2 regions of the Clavibacter michiganensis genome follow, and region 2 is predicted to be linked to the other one. Evidence: predicted binding sites of a transcription regulator. Region 2 holds the regulator's gene; the other holds the start of a gene.

Region 1 (9,452 bases), 1.0 Mb from region 2:
GGACCGGCCCTACCACCCCGCCGGCAAGCGCAAGCTCGCGAAGGACCGGTACGAGGCGGCGTCCGCGGGCGCCAACCGCGGCCGCGACGAGCGCGCCGAGCGTTCGCCCGCACCCCGATCCGCGGCGCCGCGCGCCCGCGCGACCGACCGTCCCGCAGGTGCGGACGCCCCGCGCGCCCGCCGCGCGAAGCAGCAGGACGAGTCCGAGGTCGTCACCGGTCGCAACTCGGTCGTCGAGGCGCTCCGTGCCAAGATCCCCGCGACCGCGCTCTACATCGCCTCGCGCATCGAGTACGACGACCGCGTCAAGGAGGTGCTGTCGCTCGCCACCGGGCGCGGGATCCCCGTGCTCGAGGTCATGCGCCCCGAGCTCGACCGCATCGCCGGTCACGACGCCGTCCACCAGGGCCTGGCCCTCAAGGTGCCGCCCTACGAGTACGCGGACGCGATCGAGCTGCTCGACAAGACCATCTCGCGCGGCCAGCTGCCGCTCCTGGTGGCGCTCGACGGGATCACCGACCCGCGCAACCTCGGGGCGATCATCCGCTCGGTCGCCGCGTTCGGCGGCCACGGCGTGATCGTGCCGCAGCGTCGCTCGGTCGGCCTCACCGCCAGCGCGTGGAAGACCTCGGCGGGAGCCGCCGCACGCACGCCCGTCGCCATGGCGTCGAACCTCACCCAGACGCTCAAGGCGCTCAAGCAGCGCGGCGTCTTCGTGGTCGGGCTCGACGGCGGCGGCGACATGTCGCTCCACGAGTTCACGCTCGCCGACCGCCCCATCGTGGTCGTCGTGGGATCCGAGGGCAAGGGCCTCTCGCGCCTCGTCACCGAGACCTGCGACACCGTCGTCTCCATCCCGATCGGCGCATCCACCGAGTCGCTCAACGCCGGCATCGCCGCGAGCGTCACGCTCTACGAGATCGGCAAGCTGCGCGCCGCGAAGCGGAAGTAGCGCACCGCACGCAGGAGGAGCCGCGACCCCAGGGTCCCGGCTCCTCGTGCGTGCGCCCTGCGCGGAGGGCGGTCAGACCTTCGTGCGCCAGTCCTCCGCGGCCTCTGCCTCGGTGATCGGCACGTCCGACTCGTCCTCGATGACGCCGATCGACTCGGTGGGCGGGTCGATGACCGTGGCCTCGTCGCGCCGGTGCCGGAGGATGTCCTGCACGTACGCGGTCACGGCCTCGGCGAGCGGGATGTCCCTGCTGAGCTTCTGCGACATGTACCAGCGGTGCTCGAGCAGCTGGTGGAAGATCTCGGCGGGCTCCAGCTTGCCGCGGAGGTCGCGGGGGATCGCCCGCACGACGGGCTCGAAGACGCGCGCGACCCACTCGTGCGCCACCATCTCCTCGTCGAGGTCCTGCTTGTCGAACGTCGCCGTGTACGAGTCGAGGTCGTTGAGGAGCCGACGCGCCTGGTTCTCCTGCGCGTCCACGCCCGTGAGGCGCAGCAGCCGGCGCTGGTGGTGCCCGGCGTCCACGACCTTGGGCTGGATCCGCACCTGCGAGCCCTCGGCGGTCGTGCGGATCGCGAGCTCCTCGATGTCGAAGCCGAGGTCGTTGAGGCGGTCGACGCGCTCGTTGATCCGCCAGCGCTCCGAGGTCGGGAACTCCTCGCGGCCGGTGAGCTCCTTCCAGAGCGTGCGGTACTGGGCCACGATGCGCGTGCTCGTCTCGAGCGGGTCGAGCCCCTCCTCGATGCGGCCGCCGGCCTCGAGGTCCATGAGCTCGCCGGCGATGTTGACGCGCGCGATCTCGAGGTCGTTCTCGCGCTGGCCGTTGGAGAGGCCGCCGTTGAACAGCTTGCCGGTCTCCGCGTCCACCAGGTAGGCGGCGAACGCTCCCGCGTCGCGGCGGAAGAGCGTGTTGGAGAGCGAGACGTCGCCCCAGAAGAAGCCGATCATGTGCAGGCGCACGAGCAGCACGGCGAGGGCGTCGACGAGGCGCGTCGCGGTGTCCGGCCGCAGCTGCTGCGAGAAGAGCGCCCGGTAGGGGAGCGAGAACTTGAGGTGCCGCGTGACGAGCACCGACTTGAGCGGGTCGCCGTCCTCGTCGGTGCGGTTCATGATCACCGCGACGGGCTCCACGCACGGGATCTCGAGCCGCTGCAGCGTGCGCAGCATGTCGTACTCGCCGCGGGCCATCTCGTCGGTGGTCTCCTTGATGGCGATGACGTAGCCGGACAGGTTCGCGAAGCGGACGAGGTGCCGGGAGATGCCCTTGGGGAGGGTCGCGATGGCCGACGAGGGCCACTCGTCGAGCGGCAGCTGCCAGGGCAGGTCGAGGAGCGCGGGATCGACCGTCGCCGAGGTGATGTTCAGGGATCCGGCCATGCTGCGACCCTACCCGACCGCGGAAACGCCGCTGCCGCGGCCCCGGCGCTCCCGGCGAGGGGAGCGTGGGGACCGCGGCAGCGGTGGTGGATCGGTTCGATCAGCTCGCGGCGACCGGCGCGTTGAGGCGGAGGCCGCTCTCGGCGTCGAAGGCGTGGAGGTGGCCGGGCTGCGGCGTGATGAAGACGGTGTCGCCGGCGTTCGGGTGCAGGCGGCCGTCGACGCGCGCGACGAGGTCGGTGCGCTTGCCCTCGATGTCGGTGTGGCCGTAGAGGTAGCCGTCCGCGCCGAGCTCCTCGACGAGGTCGACCGTGACCGAGAGGCCCTGGCCCTGCGAGGTGCTGACGACGACGTCCTCGGGGCGGACGCCGATGGTGACGGATCCGCCTGTGGCGTTGGTGAGCACGTCGCGCTCGACCGGGACCACGGCGGTGCCGAACTGCACGCCGCCGTCGACGACGTTCGCGGTGAAGAGGTTCATCGCGGGCGAGCCGATGAAGCCGGCCACGAAGACGTTCTGCGGCTTCTCGTACAGGTCGCGCGGGGTGCCGACCTGCTGCAGGACGCCGTCCTTGAGGACCGCGATGCGGTCGCCCATGGTGAGGGCCTCGGTCTGGTCGTGGGTGACGTAGACCGTGGTGACGCCGAGGCGGCGCTGGAGCGACGCGATCTGCGTGCGGGTCTGGACGCGGAGCTTGGCGTCCAGGTTCGACAGCGGCTCGTCCATGAGGAAGACCTGGGGCTGGCGGACGATCGCACGGCCCATGGCCACGCGCTGGCGCTGGCCGCCGGAGAGGGCCTTGGGCTTGCGGCTGAGGTAGGGCTCGAGGTCGAGGAGCTTGGCCGCCTCGAGGACGCGGGTGGCGCGCTCGTCCTTGCCGACGCCCGCGATCTTGAGGGCGAAGCCCATGTTCTCGGCGACCGTCATGTGCGGGTACAGCGCGTAGTTCTGGAACACCATCGCGATGTCGCGGTCCTTCGGCGGGACGTCCGTGACGTTGCGGTCGCCGATGAAGATGTTGCCGTCGTTGACCTCCTCGAGGCCCGCGAGCATGCGGAGGGTGGTCGACTTGCCGCAGCCGGACGGGCCGACGAGGACGAGGAACTCGCCGTCGGCGACCTCCAGGTCGATCTGGTCGACCGCGGGGCGCGTCGAGCCCGGGTACAGGCGCGTGGCCTTGTCGAAAGTTACAGATGCCATTTCGGTGTTCTCCTTCACGGGCAGGTACGTGCCCGACGATCCGTGGTGATGGATGTGATGCTCATGGCTCATCGCTGTGGGCGACGACGACCACCCGATGAGTATTGCACGCGGGTCTGTGGTCGGGAAGCCCGGCACGATGCGGATCGGCGGCTATTCCCCACCCGAGGACAGGGTGCCGCGGGCCTGTATCGTCTCCTGCGGCGATGCACCCGCGCCCGCCGCGTCACCGCTTTCCCAGACTGGCCGCCTAGAGTCCTGAGGTCGTCCGGGAGCCCGCCCGCGCCCGACTCCCCATCCACTGAGCGAGGATCCATGAGCAGCACGCCGCCCGCGCACGAACCGCACGGCGGTCACCGACGACGCCGCGAGGCCGCTCGGGAGAAGGCGCGGCTCAACCGCGTGAAGCAGCGTCGTCGCGATGTCGTGGGCCGCTACGCCATCCGCGGCGGGATCGCCGCGGCCCTGGTCGCCGTGGTCGTGGTGGTCGGGCTCGTCGTCGTCCAGGGCGCGCGTCCCGCGGGGCCCGGGCCGCAGAACATGGCGAGCGACGGCATCCTGATCGGGAAGGACCTCGCGGCCACGCCCACGAAGGCCCTCGACCCGGAGCAGGATCCGGTGCCCACGGGGTCCGAGGCGGCAGGCGTCGCCCACATCCGCGTGTACGTCGACTACCTCTGCACGGCGTGCAAGGAGTTCCAGGACACCAACGGCGCGCAGATGGAGGGCTGGCTCCAGTCGGGCGCGGCCACGGTGGAGATCCACCCCGTCGCGATCCTCACCAGCAAGTCGCAGGCCTACTCCCTGCGGGCGGCCAACGCGGCCGCGTGCGTGGCCGACTCCGCACCCGACGACTTCTGGGCCTTCAACTCCGCGCTCTTCGCGGAGCAGCCCGCCGAGCAGAGCACGGGCCTCAGCGACGATCGCATCGTCGAGCTCGCCGGGCAGGCGGGCGCCAGCTCCTCCGACATCGCGAAGTGCGTCTCCGACCAGCGGTTCCAGTCCTGGGTGAACGCCGCGACGGATCGCGTCCTGGACGGCGAGATCCCCGACTCGAACGTCGACAAGGTCGTGGGCGCGCCGATCATCGTGGTGGGCGACCGCCAGTACACGGGCCAGCCGGACGACGCGAAGGCGTTCGCCGCGTTCGTGCTCCAGGCCGCCGGCCAGGACGCGACGACGACCCCCACCCCGACGCCCGCGCCGTCCGAGACCCCGACGACCGCGCCGTAGCGCGGCTCGTATGATGGATCGACGGCCCGCGAGGTCCGTCGGCCGGCCTGGCGCAATTGGTAGCGCACCGCACTTGTAATGCGGCGGTTACGGGTTCGAGTCCCGTGGCCGGCTCTCGATGCCGCTCCCTCAGTCGAGGACGGTGATCATCCGCTCGCTGTCGACGGTTTGACGCGGGCCCTTGTCGTCGTCGGCGACGTCGCCGACGTAGAGCCAGCCGAGCAGGTCCTCGCCGTCGCGCAGGCCGTGCATCCGTCGCACCGGCTCGCTGCGCGTGAGGCTGCCGGTGCGCCAGAACACACCCCATCCCTGCTCCTCGAGCAGCAGCGTGAGAGCGTGCGCGACACCCGCGGCGACCGCCTCCTGCTCCCAGTCCGGCACCTTGCGGCTCGGGGTGCGGCTCGCGACGACGGCGACGAGGAGGCTCGCGCGGTGCGTCTTCTTGCGGTGCTTGCCGGATCCGGGATCGCCCGCCGCCTCGTCCATCGCGGCGCCGAGCCGGTCGCGCGCGCCTCCGCGGATCTCGATGACCCGCCAGGGTCGGAGCCCGCCGTGGTCGGCGAGCCGGGAGACCGCGGCGACGAGCGGGACGAGCTCCTCGTGCGTCGGGGCCGCTCCGCCCACGGATGAGCGGGACCGGCGACCGCGGAGCGCCTCCAGGACGGGTCCGTCCTTCGCGGGGGTGCCGGGCCCGGACGGGTCGGGGGTTCCGCCCGCCCGATGCCGCGGCACGTCGATCACTCCGCGGTGCGGAACGACATGGAGACCGAGTTCATGCAGAACCGGTCGCCGGTGGGGGTCTGCGGCGCGTCGTCGAAGACGTGCCCGAGGTGCGAGCCGCAGCGGGCGCAGACGACCTCGACGCGCTTCATGCCGAGGCTCGTGTCCGTGTACAGCTTGACGGCGTCGCTCTCCTTCGGCGCGTAGAAGCTCGGCCATCCGCAGTGGGAGTCGAACTTGGTGTCGCTCGTGAAGAGCTCGGCGCCGCAGGCCTTGCAGCCGTAGACGCCGGTGCGCTCCTCGTCCAGCAGCTCGCCGGTCCAGGGGCGCTCGGTGGCCTGCTGGCGCAGCACCGCGTACTCCTCCGGGGAGAGCTCCTGGCGCCACTCGTCGTCGGTCTTCTCGATCTCGTAGGCCATGTGCGGGTCCTTTCTCGCTGGTCGATCCTAGGGGCGGCGTCCCAGCGCGCCTCCATGGACAACCGCCGCGGGCCCCCGTCGATTCCTGCATGCGGGGGACGATCCGCTCCGGGATGCGAGCGGACGCGATGCGGTGCCGCCGTGCCCGTCGCGGTGCGTGGACACCCCGGCATGCTGCGCGAGGCGCCCAGCGAGGCGCACCTAGTATGTGGGGGATGTCGGGGAAGGAGCATGCCGTGGACCAGCGCGAGACCAGCTCCACGACCGCTCCGGCGGCCGGACCGCATCCGGTCGTCGAGCTCGATGCCCGCGACCGCGCGGTCCTCGACTTCGAGGGGGACTGGACGCGTCACGCCGGGGCGAAGGAGGAGGCCATCCGCCAGACCTTCGGCCTCTCGGCCACGCGCTACTACCAGCTGCTCGGATCCCTGCTCGAGACGCGCGAGGCCCTCGCCTACGACCCGCTCCTCGTCGGGCGCCTCCTGCGACTCCGCGAGACGCGCGCCGCCGCGCGCGCAGCACGCGCCCTGCCCACCGGTCTCCCGCACCGACCGACCGCGCGCTGACCCCGCGCCCCACCGAGGAGACACGAGACCCCCCATGCCCTCCCACGCTCCCGACCGCTTCGACGAGGTCCCCGGCGACCTGAGCCGAGTGGGCGCCCATCGCGCGCCCCGTCCGCCTCACCACCGCTTCCGCGCCTTCGCGTGGGCGGCCCTCGCGACCGGCCTGCTAGTGGGCCTCGGCGTCGTCGGGCTCTTCGTCATCAATGACCGGGTCTCGTTCACCGACATCATCCCGAGCGGCGGCTCGTCCGAGGAGGCGGCGCCCACGGAGGAGCCGACCGCGGCTCCCACCGCCGTTCCCGGCATGGTCGTGACCGTCCTCAACGGCACGAGGACGTCAGGTCTCTCGGCCCGGGCCGCGACGGCGCTCCAGAAGGAGGGCTGGGCCATCGCGTCCCGCTTGAACGCCAGCTCCACCGACATCGCCACCACGACCGTCTACTACTACGACGATGCGGACGAGGGCGCGGCGCGCGGCCTCGTCGCGGAGCTGGGGGTGGGGGACGTGGCGCAGTCCGACCAGTTCCGGCCCGCCGAGGGCACGGCGGCGGCCCAGGCGTCCAAGCTGACGGCCGTGCTCGGCGCCGACTACGCCGCCAAGGGCTGACCGACTCCGTCTCGGCACGCCGAGCCGTGTCCGTGGAGTAACCCGACGGCGCATCGTCGGCTCTGTCTATCGTGCTGCCTGGTCGCACGCCCGCCGCGTCCAGGTGCTGCGCGCCGTACGTCCCGAGGGCGTGGCGCGGGGTCGATGCAGGATCCCGCGGCCGACCCGGGGGTGGCGGCACCGCGCTCCCGACACCGCGCATTCGCACATGGAGAAGCACATGGCCAACGGCACCGTGAAGTGGTTCAACGGGGAGAAGGGGTTCGGGTTCATCACCGTGGACGCCGTCGAGGGCGGTCCTGCCCAGCAGGACGTCTTCGTCCACTACTCGGCGATCGAGATGTCCGGCTACAAGGTCCTCGAGGAGGGGCAGCGCGTCGCCTTCGAGATCGGTCAGGGCTCCAAGGGCCTGCAGGCGGAGAACGTCACGCTGGCCTAGGGAGCATCCCACCACGACGCCGTCGCCCGTCCGGGCGGCGGCGTCGTCGCGTCCCGCCCGGCGCCCGGCCTGTGAGCGGCTCGCTTGCACTCCCGTAGGGCGAGTGCCAGAATCGTCCCTGGCACTCCCTCACGGGGAGTGCTAGACGACTGCCTTTTTCCTGACGTCCGGGAGGGACGAGAGATACACATGGCTAAGATCATCGCTTTTGACGAAGAAGCCCGCCGCGGCCTCGAGCGCGGCCTGAACATCCTGGCCGACGCGGTCCGCGTGACCCTCGGCCCGCGTGGCCGCAACGTCGTCCTCGAGAAGAAGTGGGGCGCCCCCACCATCACGAACGACGGCGTGTCCATCGCCAAGGAGATCGAGCTCGACGACCCGTTCGAGAAGATCGGCGCGGAGCTCGTCAAGGAGGTCGCCAAGAAGACCGACGACGTCGCCGGCGACGGCACGACCACCGCGACCGTCCTCGCGCAGGCGCTGGTCCGCGAGGGCCTCCGCAACGTCGCCGCGGGCGCCGACCCCATCAGCCTCAAGCGCGGCATCGAGAAGGCCGTCGCGGCCGTCACGGAGGAGCTCAAGGCCGCCGCGAAGGAGATCGAGACCAAGGAGGAGATCGCCGCCACCGCGTCCATCTCCGCCGGCGACTCCACCATCGGCGCGATCATCGCCGAGGCGATCGACAAGGTCGGCAAGGAGGGCGTCGTCACCGTCGAGGAGTCCAACACCTTCGGCACCGAGCTCGAGCTCACCGAGGGCATGCGCTTCGACAAGGGCTACCTGTCGCAGTACTTCGTCACCGACCCCGAGCGCCAGGAGGCCGTGTTCGAGGACGCGTACATCCTGATCGTCAACTCGAAGATCTCGAACATCAAGGACCTGCTGCCGATCGTCGACAAGGTCATCCAGTCGGGCAAGCAGCTCCTGATCATCGCCGAGGACGTCGACGGCGAGGCCCTGGCCACGCTCGTCGTCAACAAGATCCGCGGCATCTTCAAGTCGGTCGCCGTCAAGGCCCCCGGCTTCGGCGACCGCCGCAAGGCGCAGCTGCAGGACATCGCCATCCTCACCGGTGGCCAGGTCATCGCCGAGGAGGTCGGCCTCAAGCTCGAGAACGTCACCCTCGACCTGCTCGGCACGGCCCGCAAGGTCGTCATCACCAAGGACGAGACCACGATCGTCGAGGGTGGCGGAGACGCCACCGAGATCGCGGCCCGCGTGCAGCAGATCCGCAACGAGATCGGCAACACCGACAGCGACTACGACCGCGAGAAGCTCCAGGAGCGCCTCGCGAAGCTGGCCGGCGGCGTCGCCGTCATCAAGGCCGGCGCGGCGACCGAGGTGGAGCTCAAGGAGCGCAAGCACCGCATCGAGGACGCCGTCCGCAACGCGAAGGCCGCCGTCGAGGAGGGCATCGTCGCCGGTGGTGGCGTCGCCCTCATCCAGGCCGGCAAGCTCGCGTTCGAGAAGCTCCAGCTCGAGGGCGACGAGGCGACGGGCGCGAACATCGTCCGCGTCGCGGTCGACGCTCCGCTCAAGCAGATCGCCCTCAACGCCGGCCTCGAGCCCGGCGTCGTGGCCGAGCGCGTCCGCAACCTCCCCTCGGGTCACGGCCTCAACGCCGCAACGGGCGAGTACGTCGACATGCTCGCCGCGGGCATCAACGACCCGGTGAAGGTCACGCGCTCGGCTCTGCTGAACGCCGCGTCCATCGCCGGTCTGTTCCTGACGACCGAGGCCGTCGTCGCCGACAAGCCCGAGAAGAACCCGGCCCCGGCCGGCGACCCCACGGGTGGCATGGACTTCTAGTCCGACCGGGTGGGGCGGAGACGCCCCGCCCACCAGCACGATCAGCACGGAGAAGCGGGCGGTCCCTCAGGGGGCCGCCCGCTTCGTCGTGCTCCGGTCATCCGACCGCGAGGCCGGAGTGCGGATGCG
Region 2 (9,452 bases):
GAGCTTCTGCGGCGTGACCACCTGGATCCCGATCTTGAGGTCACCCCGACCGGAGCCGCGGAGCTTCGAGACGCCGCGACCGCGCACCGTGATGATCTCGGCGCTCTGGATCCCGGGGCGCAGCTCCAGGTCGACGTCGCCGTCGAGCGCCTCGATGCGCGCGTCGCTGCCGAGGATCGCGTCGACCATGCTCACCTCGACCGTGGCGAGCAGGTCGTCGCCGTTGCGGCTGAAGACCTCGTGGTGCTTCACCTTGATCTCGAGGTAGAGGTCGCCGTTGGGGCCGCCCGCGGGGCCGACCTCGCCGGAGCCCGGCATCTGGAGACGCAGGCCCGTGTCGACGCCGGCCGGGATGTCCACCGGCACGGTGCGGCGCGCGCGGACGCGGCCCTGGCCCTGACAGGTGGGGCACGGGTGCGGGATGACGGTGCCGTATCCACGGCAGGTGCCGCAGGGGCTCGACGTCATGACGTTGCCGAGGAGCGAGCGCACCTGGCGCTGGATGCTGCCGGATCCGCGGCAGATGTCGCACGTGACGGCGCTCGTGCCGGGCTGGGCGCAGGATCCGTGGCAGGTGTCGCAGACGACCGCCGTGTCGACCTCGAGGTCGCGGTGCACGCCGAAGATGACCTCCTCGAGCTCGACCTCCACGCGCAGGAGAGCGTCCTGGCCGCGCTCCTGGCGCGAGCGCGGGCCGCGTCCGCCGCCACCCTGCTGGCCGCCGAAGAACGTCTCGAAGATGTCGCCGAACCCGCCGAAGCCCTGGCCGCCCTGTCCGCCGAACCCGGCCTGCGGGCCCAGGTCGTACTGCTGGCGCTGCTGGGGATCCGACAGCACGTCGTACGCGTGCGTGACGAGCTTGAACCGCTCGGCCGCGTCGGGGGCGTCGTTGACGTCCGGGTGGAGCTGGCGCGCCTGCTTGCGGTACGCCTTCTTGATCTCCTCTGGCGTCGCCTCGCGGCTCACGCCGAGTACTTCGTAGTGGTCAGCCACGTCGGGCCCTTCGGTGGTGATGGTCGTGGGAACTGGGGGCGGTGCGCCGGCGTGCGGCGGTCACCGCTCCTCGAGCAGGCGCGAGAGGTAGCGCGCGACCGCGCGCACCGACGCCATGTTGGTGGAGTAGTCCATGCGGGTCGGACCCAGCACGCCGAGGCGCGCGAGCACGCCGCCGGACGAGCTGTAGCCGCTGGTGAGCACGCTCGTCTCGCCGAGGCCGAACGGGGCGTTCTCCCGGCCGATGCTCACCGAGACGCCGTGCTGGTCGGCCTCCATCTCGCCGAGCAGGCGCAGGAGCACCACCTGCTCCTCGATGGCCTCGAGGACGGGCGAGATGCTCCCGGGGAAGTCGCGTTCCGTCCGGGCGAGGTTCGCGGATCCCGCCAGCAGCAGCCGCTCCTGGCGGTTGGCGAGGACCTGCTCGACGAGCGTGCCCGCGAGCACGGAGGCCGCGGCGCGCTGGGCCGGCTCGACCTCGTCGGACAGTGTCTCGAGCCGGGTCGCCGCCTCGGCGAGGCCGAGACCGCCGACGGCCTGGTTGATCCGCGTGCGCATGACCGCGAGGAAGGCGTCGTCCGGGTCGCCCGCGAGCTCGACGACGCGCTGCTCGACGCGGCCCGTGTCGGTGATGAGCACGGTGAGCACGCGCGTCGTCGACAGGGCGACGAGCTCGACGTGCTTGACGTGGCTCGTGGCGAGCGACGGGTACTGCACGAGCGCGACCTGGTTGGTGAGCTGCGCGAGGAGGCGGACGGTGCGCGCGAGCACGTCGTCGAGGTCGACGGACTCGCCGAGGAACACGTGGATGGCCTGGCGCTGCGCGGGCGTGAGCGGGCGCACGTCGGCGAGCTGGTCGACGAAGAGGCGGTACCCCTTGTCGGTCGGCACGCGACCGGACGAGGTGTGCGGCGCGGCGATCAGCTCCTCCTCCTCGAGGAGGGCCATGTCGTTGCGGATGGTGGCGGCCGAGACGCCGAAGGCGTGGCGCTCCACGATGGACTTGGAGCCCACGGGCTCCCGCGAGGACACGTAGTCCTGCACGATCACCCGGAGGACGTCGAGCCCGCGTTCCGAGACCATGGCGGCTCCCTCCTGGCACTCGTCGGTTCTGACTGCCAATCGTACCGCGGCTCCGGGGATGGTCGGCGTTGCCGGTCGCGCGTCGTCGGCGGTAGCGTGGAGTGGCCAGGCGTCGCCCGGCCCACCCACGATCCGCTCGCGTCCGCCGGTACCCGGCCGTCGCGTGGCACCGAGAGGCTCCCCCGCGATGTCCGCACCCGATCCCCACCCGTACGGCGCGCCCGCTCCGCTCACGCCGAGCGAGGACCGCCTCTGGGCGTCGCTCACGCACTTCCTCGCGATCTTCATCGTCCCGTCGTTCATCGTGTGGCTCGTGTTCCGCGAGCGCGGCCGCTTCACCGACCAGGAGGGCAAGGAGGCGACCAACTGGACCATCAACGTGGTCGGCGCCCTCGTCATCCTCAACGTGCTGCAGGTGGTCTTCGGGATCATCCCGATCCTCGGGGTCATCATCGGCCTGCTCCTCGGCCTCGTGATCTTCGCGGTGGTCGTGGTCAACATCGTGTTCGCGATCATCGGCGGCACGCGCGTGCAGGCGGGCCGGCCCTACCGCTACCCGCTCAACATCCGGTGGATCAAGTAGGCGGACGCCCGTGAGCGCGAGGATCCGGCACGTCGCGATCGACTGCAGGGACCCGCACGCGCTCTCGCTCTTCTGGGCCGGCGTGACCGGCTTCGCGGAGGACCCGGACGAGCCGAACCTCCCCGGCCAGGACGCCGCGTGGTTGGGTGACCCCGTCTCCGGGCTCGGCATCATCCTGCAGCGCGCGGATGCGCCGAAGGCCGGCAAGAACCGCGTGCACCTCGACCTCGCGCCCGACGACCGCACGCGCGACCAGGAGGTCGACCGCGTGCTGGCGCTGGGAGCCGCGCTCGTGGCCGACCGGCGGAACGCGGACGGCAGCGGCTGGGTCGTGCTCGCGGACCCCGAGGGCAACGAGTTCTGCGTGGAGCGCAGCGATGCCGAGCGCGAGGCCGGCGACGTGGTGGGCGCGGTCGTCCTCTGACGACCGGTCCCCCGCTCAGTCCTCGAGCAGCCGCCGCACGACGGCGTCGGCCAGCAGGCGCCCCTGCAGCGTGAGCACGAGGGTGCCGGACAGGGCGGCGCGGGGATCCACCAGGCCGTCGGCGATGAGGCCCGCGACCTGCCGGCGGCCCTCGGCCGTGAGCGTCGGGATGGCGAGGCCGTCGCGGATGCGGGCGCCGAGCAGCACGCGCTCCACCTCGCGCGTCGCGTCGTCGAGCGACTCGCGGCCCGCGCCGGGCGACGCACCCGCGAGCACGCGGTCGGCGTACGCGGCCGGGTGCTTGACGTTCCACCAGCGGACGCCGCCCACGTGGCTGTGCGCGCCGGGGCCGACGCCCCACCAGTCGTGGCCCTGCCAGTAGGCGAGGTTGTGGCGGCTGCGACGGCCGTCGCGCGCCCAGTTGCTCACCTCGTACCACTCGTAGCCGGCCTCGCCCAGCATGCGGTCGGCGAGCTCGTACATGTCCGCCTGGAGGTCCTCGTCGGGCTCGGGCACCTCGTCGCGCCGGATCTGCCGCGCGAGCTTCGTCCCGGGCTCGACGATGAGCGCGTAGGCGGAGAGGTGGTCGGGCTCCTGCGCGATCGCCTGCTCGAGCGAGGCGCGCCAGTCGTCGATGGTCTCCCCCGGCGTCCCGTAGATGAGGTCGAGGCTGACCTCGAGGCCGGCGGCCCGGGCGCCGCGGACGACGGGCGCTATGCGCGCAGGGTCGTGGGTGCGCTCGAGCGTGGCGAGCACGCGTGGCACGGCGGACTGCATGCCGAAGGACACGCGCGTGAAGCCGCCGGCCGCGAGCGCGGCGAGGTAGGCGTCGTCGACGCTGTCGGGGTTGGCCTCCGTCGTGACCTCGGCGCCCTCGGCGAGCCCGAAGGTCTCGCGGACGGCGTCGAGCATCCGGACGAGGTCCTCCACGGGGAGGAGCGTCGGGGTGCCGCCGCCGAGGAAGACGGTGGACGCGGACCGGGCGGGGATGCCGGAGTCGCGGAGGGAGGATCCGGCGAAGCGCACCTCCTGCACGGCCTGGGACGCGTAGTCGGACTGCCTCACGCCGCGGAGCTCGGGCGCCGTGTAGGTGTTGAAGTCGCAGTAGCCGCAGCGGACGCGGCAGAACGGCACGTGCAGGTACACGCCGAACGCGCGGGCGTCCGCCCCGTCGGCCGCGGAGGTCGGCAGCAGCCCGTCGGCGGGGGCGGGATCGGCGAGGGGCAGGGCGGACGGCATCCGTCCATCATCCCCCGGCCCGGAGGCGCCCGGGTCCGCGGCCGTCGGGGTGCGCCTCGTCCTCCGGCAGGATGGGGGCATGACCGACGCCAGAACCTCCCGGCCCCTGCACGTCCTCTGGGACGTCGACGGCACGCTCCTGCTCAACGGCCCACGCGCCGGCGGCATGTACCACCGCGCGATCGAGCTGGCCGCGGGCGTCGAGCTCGAGGACCGCACGGTCCACGCGCACGGGAAGACCGACGGGCAGATCATCTGGGAGACCCTCGACCTCTACGGGCTGCCGGAGTCGCTGCACGCGGCCGTCCGGGAGCAGCTCGAGGGGATGTCCCGCGTCGAGCACTACGGCGCGGGTCGGCGCGAGGTGCCCGTCGGCGTCCCCCGCCTCGTCGCCGACGTCGCCGAGCGCGGCTGGGTGAACGCGCTGCTGACCGGCAACTCGCCGCTCCGCGCCCGGTACAAGCTCGACGGCGCGGGGCTCGACGTCGACCTGTTCGACTGGGACGCGTCCTTCTTCGGGCACGAGGCCCGGATCCGCAGCGACCTCACCCGCCGCGCGGCCGACGCGCTGGCCGGGGCGAGCGTCGTGATCATCGGCGACACCCCCGCGGACGGCGTCGCCGCCGAGGCCGCTGGCTTCCCCTTCGTGGCCGTCGCCACGGGCGCGTACGACGTCGGACAGCTCCGGGCGCCGGACGCCCACGCGGCCGTGGTGGTGGCGGACCTCGAAGCGGGTCACGACGAGGTCATGGCCTATCTCGACGGTCTCGCCGAGCGCTGACCCCACCCCGCGAGGGCGCGGATCAGGCGGACGCGACCGCCGGGTGCAGTGCCTTGAGGTACCGGCGCATGAAGACGCCCTGCACGACGCGGAGGACGGGGCTCGCGAGCCGCATCGGCCATGACGCCGGTCGGGAGAAGACGCGGAGGGTGAGCCACACGCTGCCGTCGGGCTCCCGGGAGACGAGGAACGCCTCCTCGCCGCTCAGCGGGTGCCCGTGCACCGTGCCGTAGGCGAAGCCGACCCGGTCGGTCTCCTGCACGGTGTAGACGACGCGGACGGGCGCCTCGGGGTGGAACGGTCCGAACGGCATGCGGAGCACGGCTGACGTGCCGGATGTGATCCACGCGGTGCCGTCGTCGCCGTACAGCGTCTCTCGCGGGCGGTCGACGGGCACCTGGGGCACCCCGTCCTCGTCGAACTCCAGCCCCTGGTAGCCGGGGTCGTCCGGCACCTCCTGCTCGATGCGGGTGACCTCGATCCCGCTGCCGCGCTGGACGCCCCACGTCATGAGGAGCGCGACGGCCTGCTCGAAGCGCTCGTCGCCGCTGCCGAGCCGGGCGCTCGCCTCGGCGGGACGATAGCCCTCGGGCGGATAGGTCATGAGGTCGACGGCCTGGGTGCCGCCGACGGAGCCGTACGTGACGGCGGTAGCGGTGTAGGTGCTGCGGCGCATGTCGTCAAGACTACGGCGTGTCGCTGGGCGTCCCGCGCGTGCCGACGACGCGGCCTCCGCCGTCCGTCGAGCCCCCGGATCGGGGGCGCGACGCCATCCGTCATGCCTGCGGATGACGTGCGGCCTCGGCCCGTCATCCCGGCGCCGTAGCGGCCATCGGAGCGTCATCGGATCGTGACCTGGACGAGCGTGGAGCGACTGCCGCGCCCCCTGGCCTTCACACGACGACGGGCCTCCCGGCGCCGCCCCCACCCCCATCCCGACGCTCCGCGTCGACCATCGGAAGGCGCCCCGGCATGCTCCGCTCCCTCACCGCCCTCGCCGTGGCCGGCACCCTCGCCGTCGGCGGTCTCGCGGTCGCGACCCCCGCATCCGCCGCATCGGCCAGCGGCACGTTCTACTCGGTGCCCTACGGCTCCACCCTCTTCGAGGTGACGACCGTCGACGGTCGCCCGCACGCTGACCCCGCCACGTTCCAGGACTGGTCGGCCGCCGGCCGCCCCGCGCCCCGCGCCGCCACCACCGTCTACGTGCGCTTCGCGTGGGAGTCCACGGTCCAGGCCGACAGCACGGCGGGCGGCGCGCGGTTCTCGACGTCGCTGGGCTACGACGAGTGGCGTCGGGCCGGCTCCCCCACCCCGCGGACCGACCGCCTCCCGGCCGCGGCGAGCATCCTGCAGTACGACGCGTCGGACGAGCTCTTCGTCGTGGAGGGGTTCTCCTCCTTCTCCGACGTCATCGCGTACCACCAGCTGACCTTCGCCGAGTGGACGCACCTCGGCTCCCCCGCCGTGGATGAGACGTCGCCGCGCCCCTTCTCGAAGCTCTCGTGGTATCCCACGCTCGTCGGCCCGATCTCGGACGACGGCACGACCGGCCCCGTGTCCTTCGAGATCTGGGACGGCTACGCCCGCCCCACGCCCGAGGTGGTCTCGTCCTACCCCGGTGACGAGTACTGCCGGGCCGCTGGCGCGCAGGAGATCCGCTACATCGGGAAGGCCGCCCCGGACGGCGTGGCGATGACGTTCGACCAGTGGCTCGCCGCCGGCAAGCCGCAGCCCGGCATCTGCTGAGCGCTCCTGCAGCGTCGTAACGCGCCCCTGCCTCTCGAGGTTGGGGCGCGTCTTCGCGTCCAGGCGCCGTCCGGCTCGCGCGCATAGCAGGTCCAGTCGCCGTGCGCATCCGTCCCGTGGTCGCTGTGCCTCATCCACAGGTCCAACCCCCTCCCGGGGGTGGTCCTCGACGTGATGAAACCGTGATCAGAGCAGCATTCCGGGGTGGTGTGGAAAGCGGATACGTTGAGCGTGCGAGGCCGAGCCGGAACCGGCGGGACCTCGGTCCGCTCACCCCTCTCGGCGCCGCGGCGTCACCCTTCGGAAGGCCACACCATGAACCGCTCCCTGCCCGCCCTCGCCCTCGTCGGGGCCCTCGCCCTCGGCGGCACGCTGCTCGCCGCGGCGCCCGCCCAGGCCGCTGCCGGGGAGACCTACTACTCGGTCCCCTTCAGCGACTCCCTGATCCGCGAGTCCTCCATCACCGCCGAGGAGCCCGGCATCGGCTACGCGAGCTTCGCGGAGTGGAAGGCCGACGGCTTCCCGCGTCCCGTCCCCGCGGCCGTGGCCTACCGCGTCCTCCCCTGGGACAGCACCGTCTTCGCCGACGTGATGGGGACCCACTCCGGCTTGACCGCGTCGCTGTCCGGCAGCGAGTGGCGCCGGGCCGGATCGCCCACGCCGACGCGGGGCGCGCTCCCGTTCTCCTCGGTCGTGGTCCAGTACCCGACGTCGGACGAGCTCCTCGTCCGCACCGGGACGCTCTGGGGATCGGACGCCGCCGAGTGGCACACGATGACCTTCGCCGAGTGGCGCACCCTCGGCTTCCCGTCCGTGGACTACCGCGCCGAGAGCGGCTACTCCCGGCTGGCATGGCTCGAGACGATCGTCGGGCAGGACCCCATCACGGGCGCGGACGGACCCATCAGCTACGACACCTGGCTCGACGCCGGCCGTCCCACGCCCAAGGTCCTGCAGGCCTTCCCGTTCGACAAGTACTGCTCCACCCCGGGCGGCGCGGAGATCCGCTACGTCGGCATGGCCGCCCCCGAGGGTCTGTCGCTGACGTTCCGCCAGTGGGTCGCCGCGGGATCGCCGACGCCGACCGCCTGCTGACGCTCCTTCCCGGCCGCACGCGACGCGCCCCCTGCCTCTCGAGGCGGGGGGCGCGTCGCGTGCGGCCGGGATGAGACGCATACGTGACCGGACGGGCCCGCTGGCTCGCTGCACAGGCCCTACGGTGGAGATCCGACCGCAGCCCTCGAGACTCGACGGGCGGACTCCGATCTCCTCGGGAGATCGTCGGAAGCGCGGCGACGATGCGGCAGCCGGGAAGGTCGTCATGCGCCGCTCCATCATCGCCCTCGTCATCGGCGCCGCGCTGGCAGCAGGCGGAGCCGTGGCGCTCCCCGCGCCGGCCGACGCACTCCCCGGACGGCCGTACTACTCGTTGCCGTTCACCGACGCCCTCGTCTACACCGCGCGCTTCCCGGACCGCGGAGCCGCCTTCGCCACGGTCGAGCAGTGGCAGGCCGACGGCTCCCCCGTCCCGACGCCGGCGACGGTCGCGTACCGGGTCCTCCCGTGGGACTCCACGGTGTACGCCGACGTCAATGTGGGCATCACCGACTTCGGGGTGGCACTGGACGCCGCCCAGTGGCGGCGCGCGGGATCGCCCGCGCCGACCCGGGGAGTCCTCCCCGAGGCGTCGGAGATATGGCAGCACCCCGGCTCCGACGAGCTCCTCGTCCGGACGCGGTACGGATGGGACCGGCACTCCGCGGTCTGGCACACGATGACGTTCCCCGAATGGAGGACGCTCGGCTTCCCACCCGTCGACAGGCGCGGCGAGCACGTCTACGAGCGGCTCAGCTGGCTGGAGACCGTCGTCGCACGACGGGATCGGGGGGTCGACGCGCACCGCGTCTCCTTCGACGAGTGGTCGGAGGCGGGCCGACCGACGCCTGGCACCGTCGCCGCGTTCCCCGGCGACCGGTACTGCTCGGTGCCGGGGAGCGCGGAGATCCGCTACGTCGGCATCGCGGAGCCCAACGGCCTCGCGCTGTCCTTCGAACGGTGGATCGCCGCGGGCTCGCCGCAGGCGTCCGGCTCCTGCTGACGCCTCGGGCTACTTCGCCTTCTTCTCCGTGTCGCCCGAGAGCGCGGCGATGAACGCCTCCTGGGGGACCTCGACGCGGCCGACCATCTTCATGCGCTTCTTGCCCTCCTTCTGCTTCTCGAGGAGCTTGCGCTTGCGGGTGATGTCGCCGCCGTAGCACTTCGCGAGGACGTCCTTCCGCATGGCGCGGATGGACTCGCGGGCGATGATCCGCGCGCCGATGGCCGCCTGGATCGGCACCTCGAACTGCTGGCGCGGGATGAGCTCGCGCAGGCGGCCCGTCATGAGCACGCCGTACGCGTACGCCTTGTCGCGGTGGACGATGGCGCTGAACGCGTCGACCTGCTCGCCCTGCAGCAGGATGTCGACCTTCACGAGGTCGGAGTCCTGCGAGCCCGCGGGCTCGTAGTCGAGCGACGCGTAGCCGGCCGTCTTGCTCTTGAGGTTGTCGAAGAAGTCGAACACGATCTCGCCGAGCGGCATCGTGTATCGGACCTCCACC

What was found. The regulator HrcA, encoded in region 2, represses chaperone genes, less so after heat shock. The targets are predictions, from matches to a motif close to TTNGCACTCGNNNNNNNCGAGTGCNAA.
Region 1: the regulator HrcA is predicted to act here: its motif matches at 7,633-7,659, upstream of groL (chaperonin GroEL).

What each region holds. Positions count from the first base shown of each region.
Region 1 is NZ_CP080437.1:1,783,605-1,793,056, reverse strand. It holds gene rlmB (23S rRNA (guanosine(2251)-2'-O)-methyltransferase RlmB) at 1-952, shown strand, start outside; gene K0V08_RS08315 (DUF4032 domain-containing protein) at 1,025-2,329, opposite strand; gene K0V08_RS08310 (ABC transporter ATP-binding protein) at 2,430-3,530, opposite strand; gene K0V08_RS08305 (DsbA family protein) at 3,846-4,763, shown strand; tRNA gene K0V08_RS08300 (tRNA-Thr) at 4,805-4,877, shown strand; gene K0V08_RS08295 (nitroreductase family protein) at 4,893-5,495, opposite strand; gene msrB (peptide-methionine (R)-S-oxide reductase MsrB) at 5,501-5,902, opposite strand; gene K0V08_RS08285 (DUF3263 domain-containing protein) at 6,139-6,468, shown strand; gene K0V08_RS08280 (LytR C-terminal domain-containing protein) at 6,503-7,075, shown strand; gene K0V08_RS08275 (cold-shock protein) at 7,296-7,514, shown strand; gene groL (chaperonin GroEL) at 7,704-9,323, shown strand.
Region 2 is NZ_CP080437.1:760,072-769,523, reverse strand. It holds gene dnaJ (molecular chaperone DnaJ) at 1-993, opposite strand, end outside; gene hrcA (heat-inducible transcriptional repressor HrcA) at 1,054-2,076, opposite strand; gene K0V08_RS03560 (DUF4870 domain-containing protein) at 2,264-2,659, shown strand; gene K0V08_RS03555 (VOC family protein) at 2,670-3,083, shown strand; gene hemW (radical SAM family heme chaperone HemW) at 3,099-4,322, opposite strand; gene K0V08_RS03545 (HAD family hydrolase) at 4,402-5,103, shown strand; gene K0V08_RS03540 (DUF1990 family protein) at 5,126-5,779, opposite strand; gene K0V08_RS03535 (hypothetical protein) at 6,076-6,852, shown strand; gene K0V08_RS03530 (hypothetical protein) at 7,168-7,947, shown strand; gene K0V08_RS03525 (hypothetical protein) at 8,174-8,950, shown strand; gene lepA (translation elongation factor 4) at 8,960-9,452, opposite strand, start outside.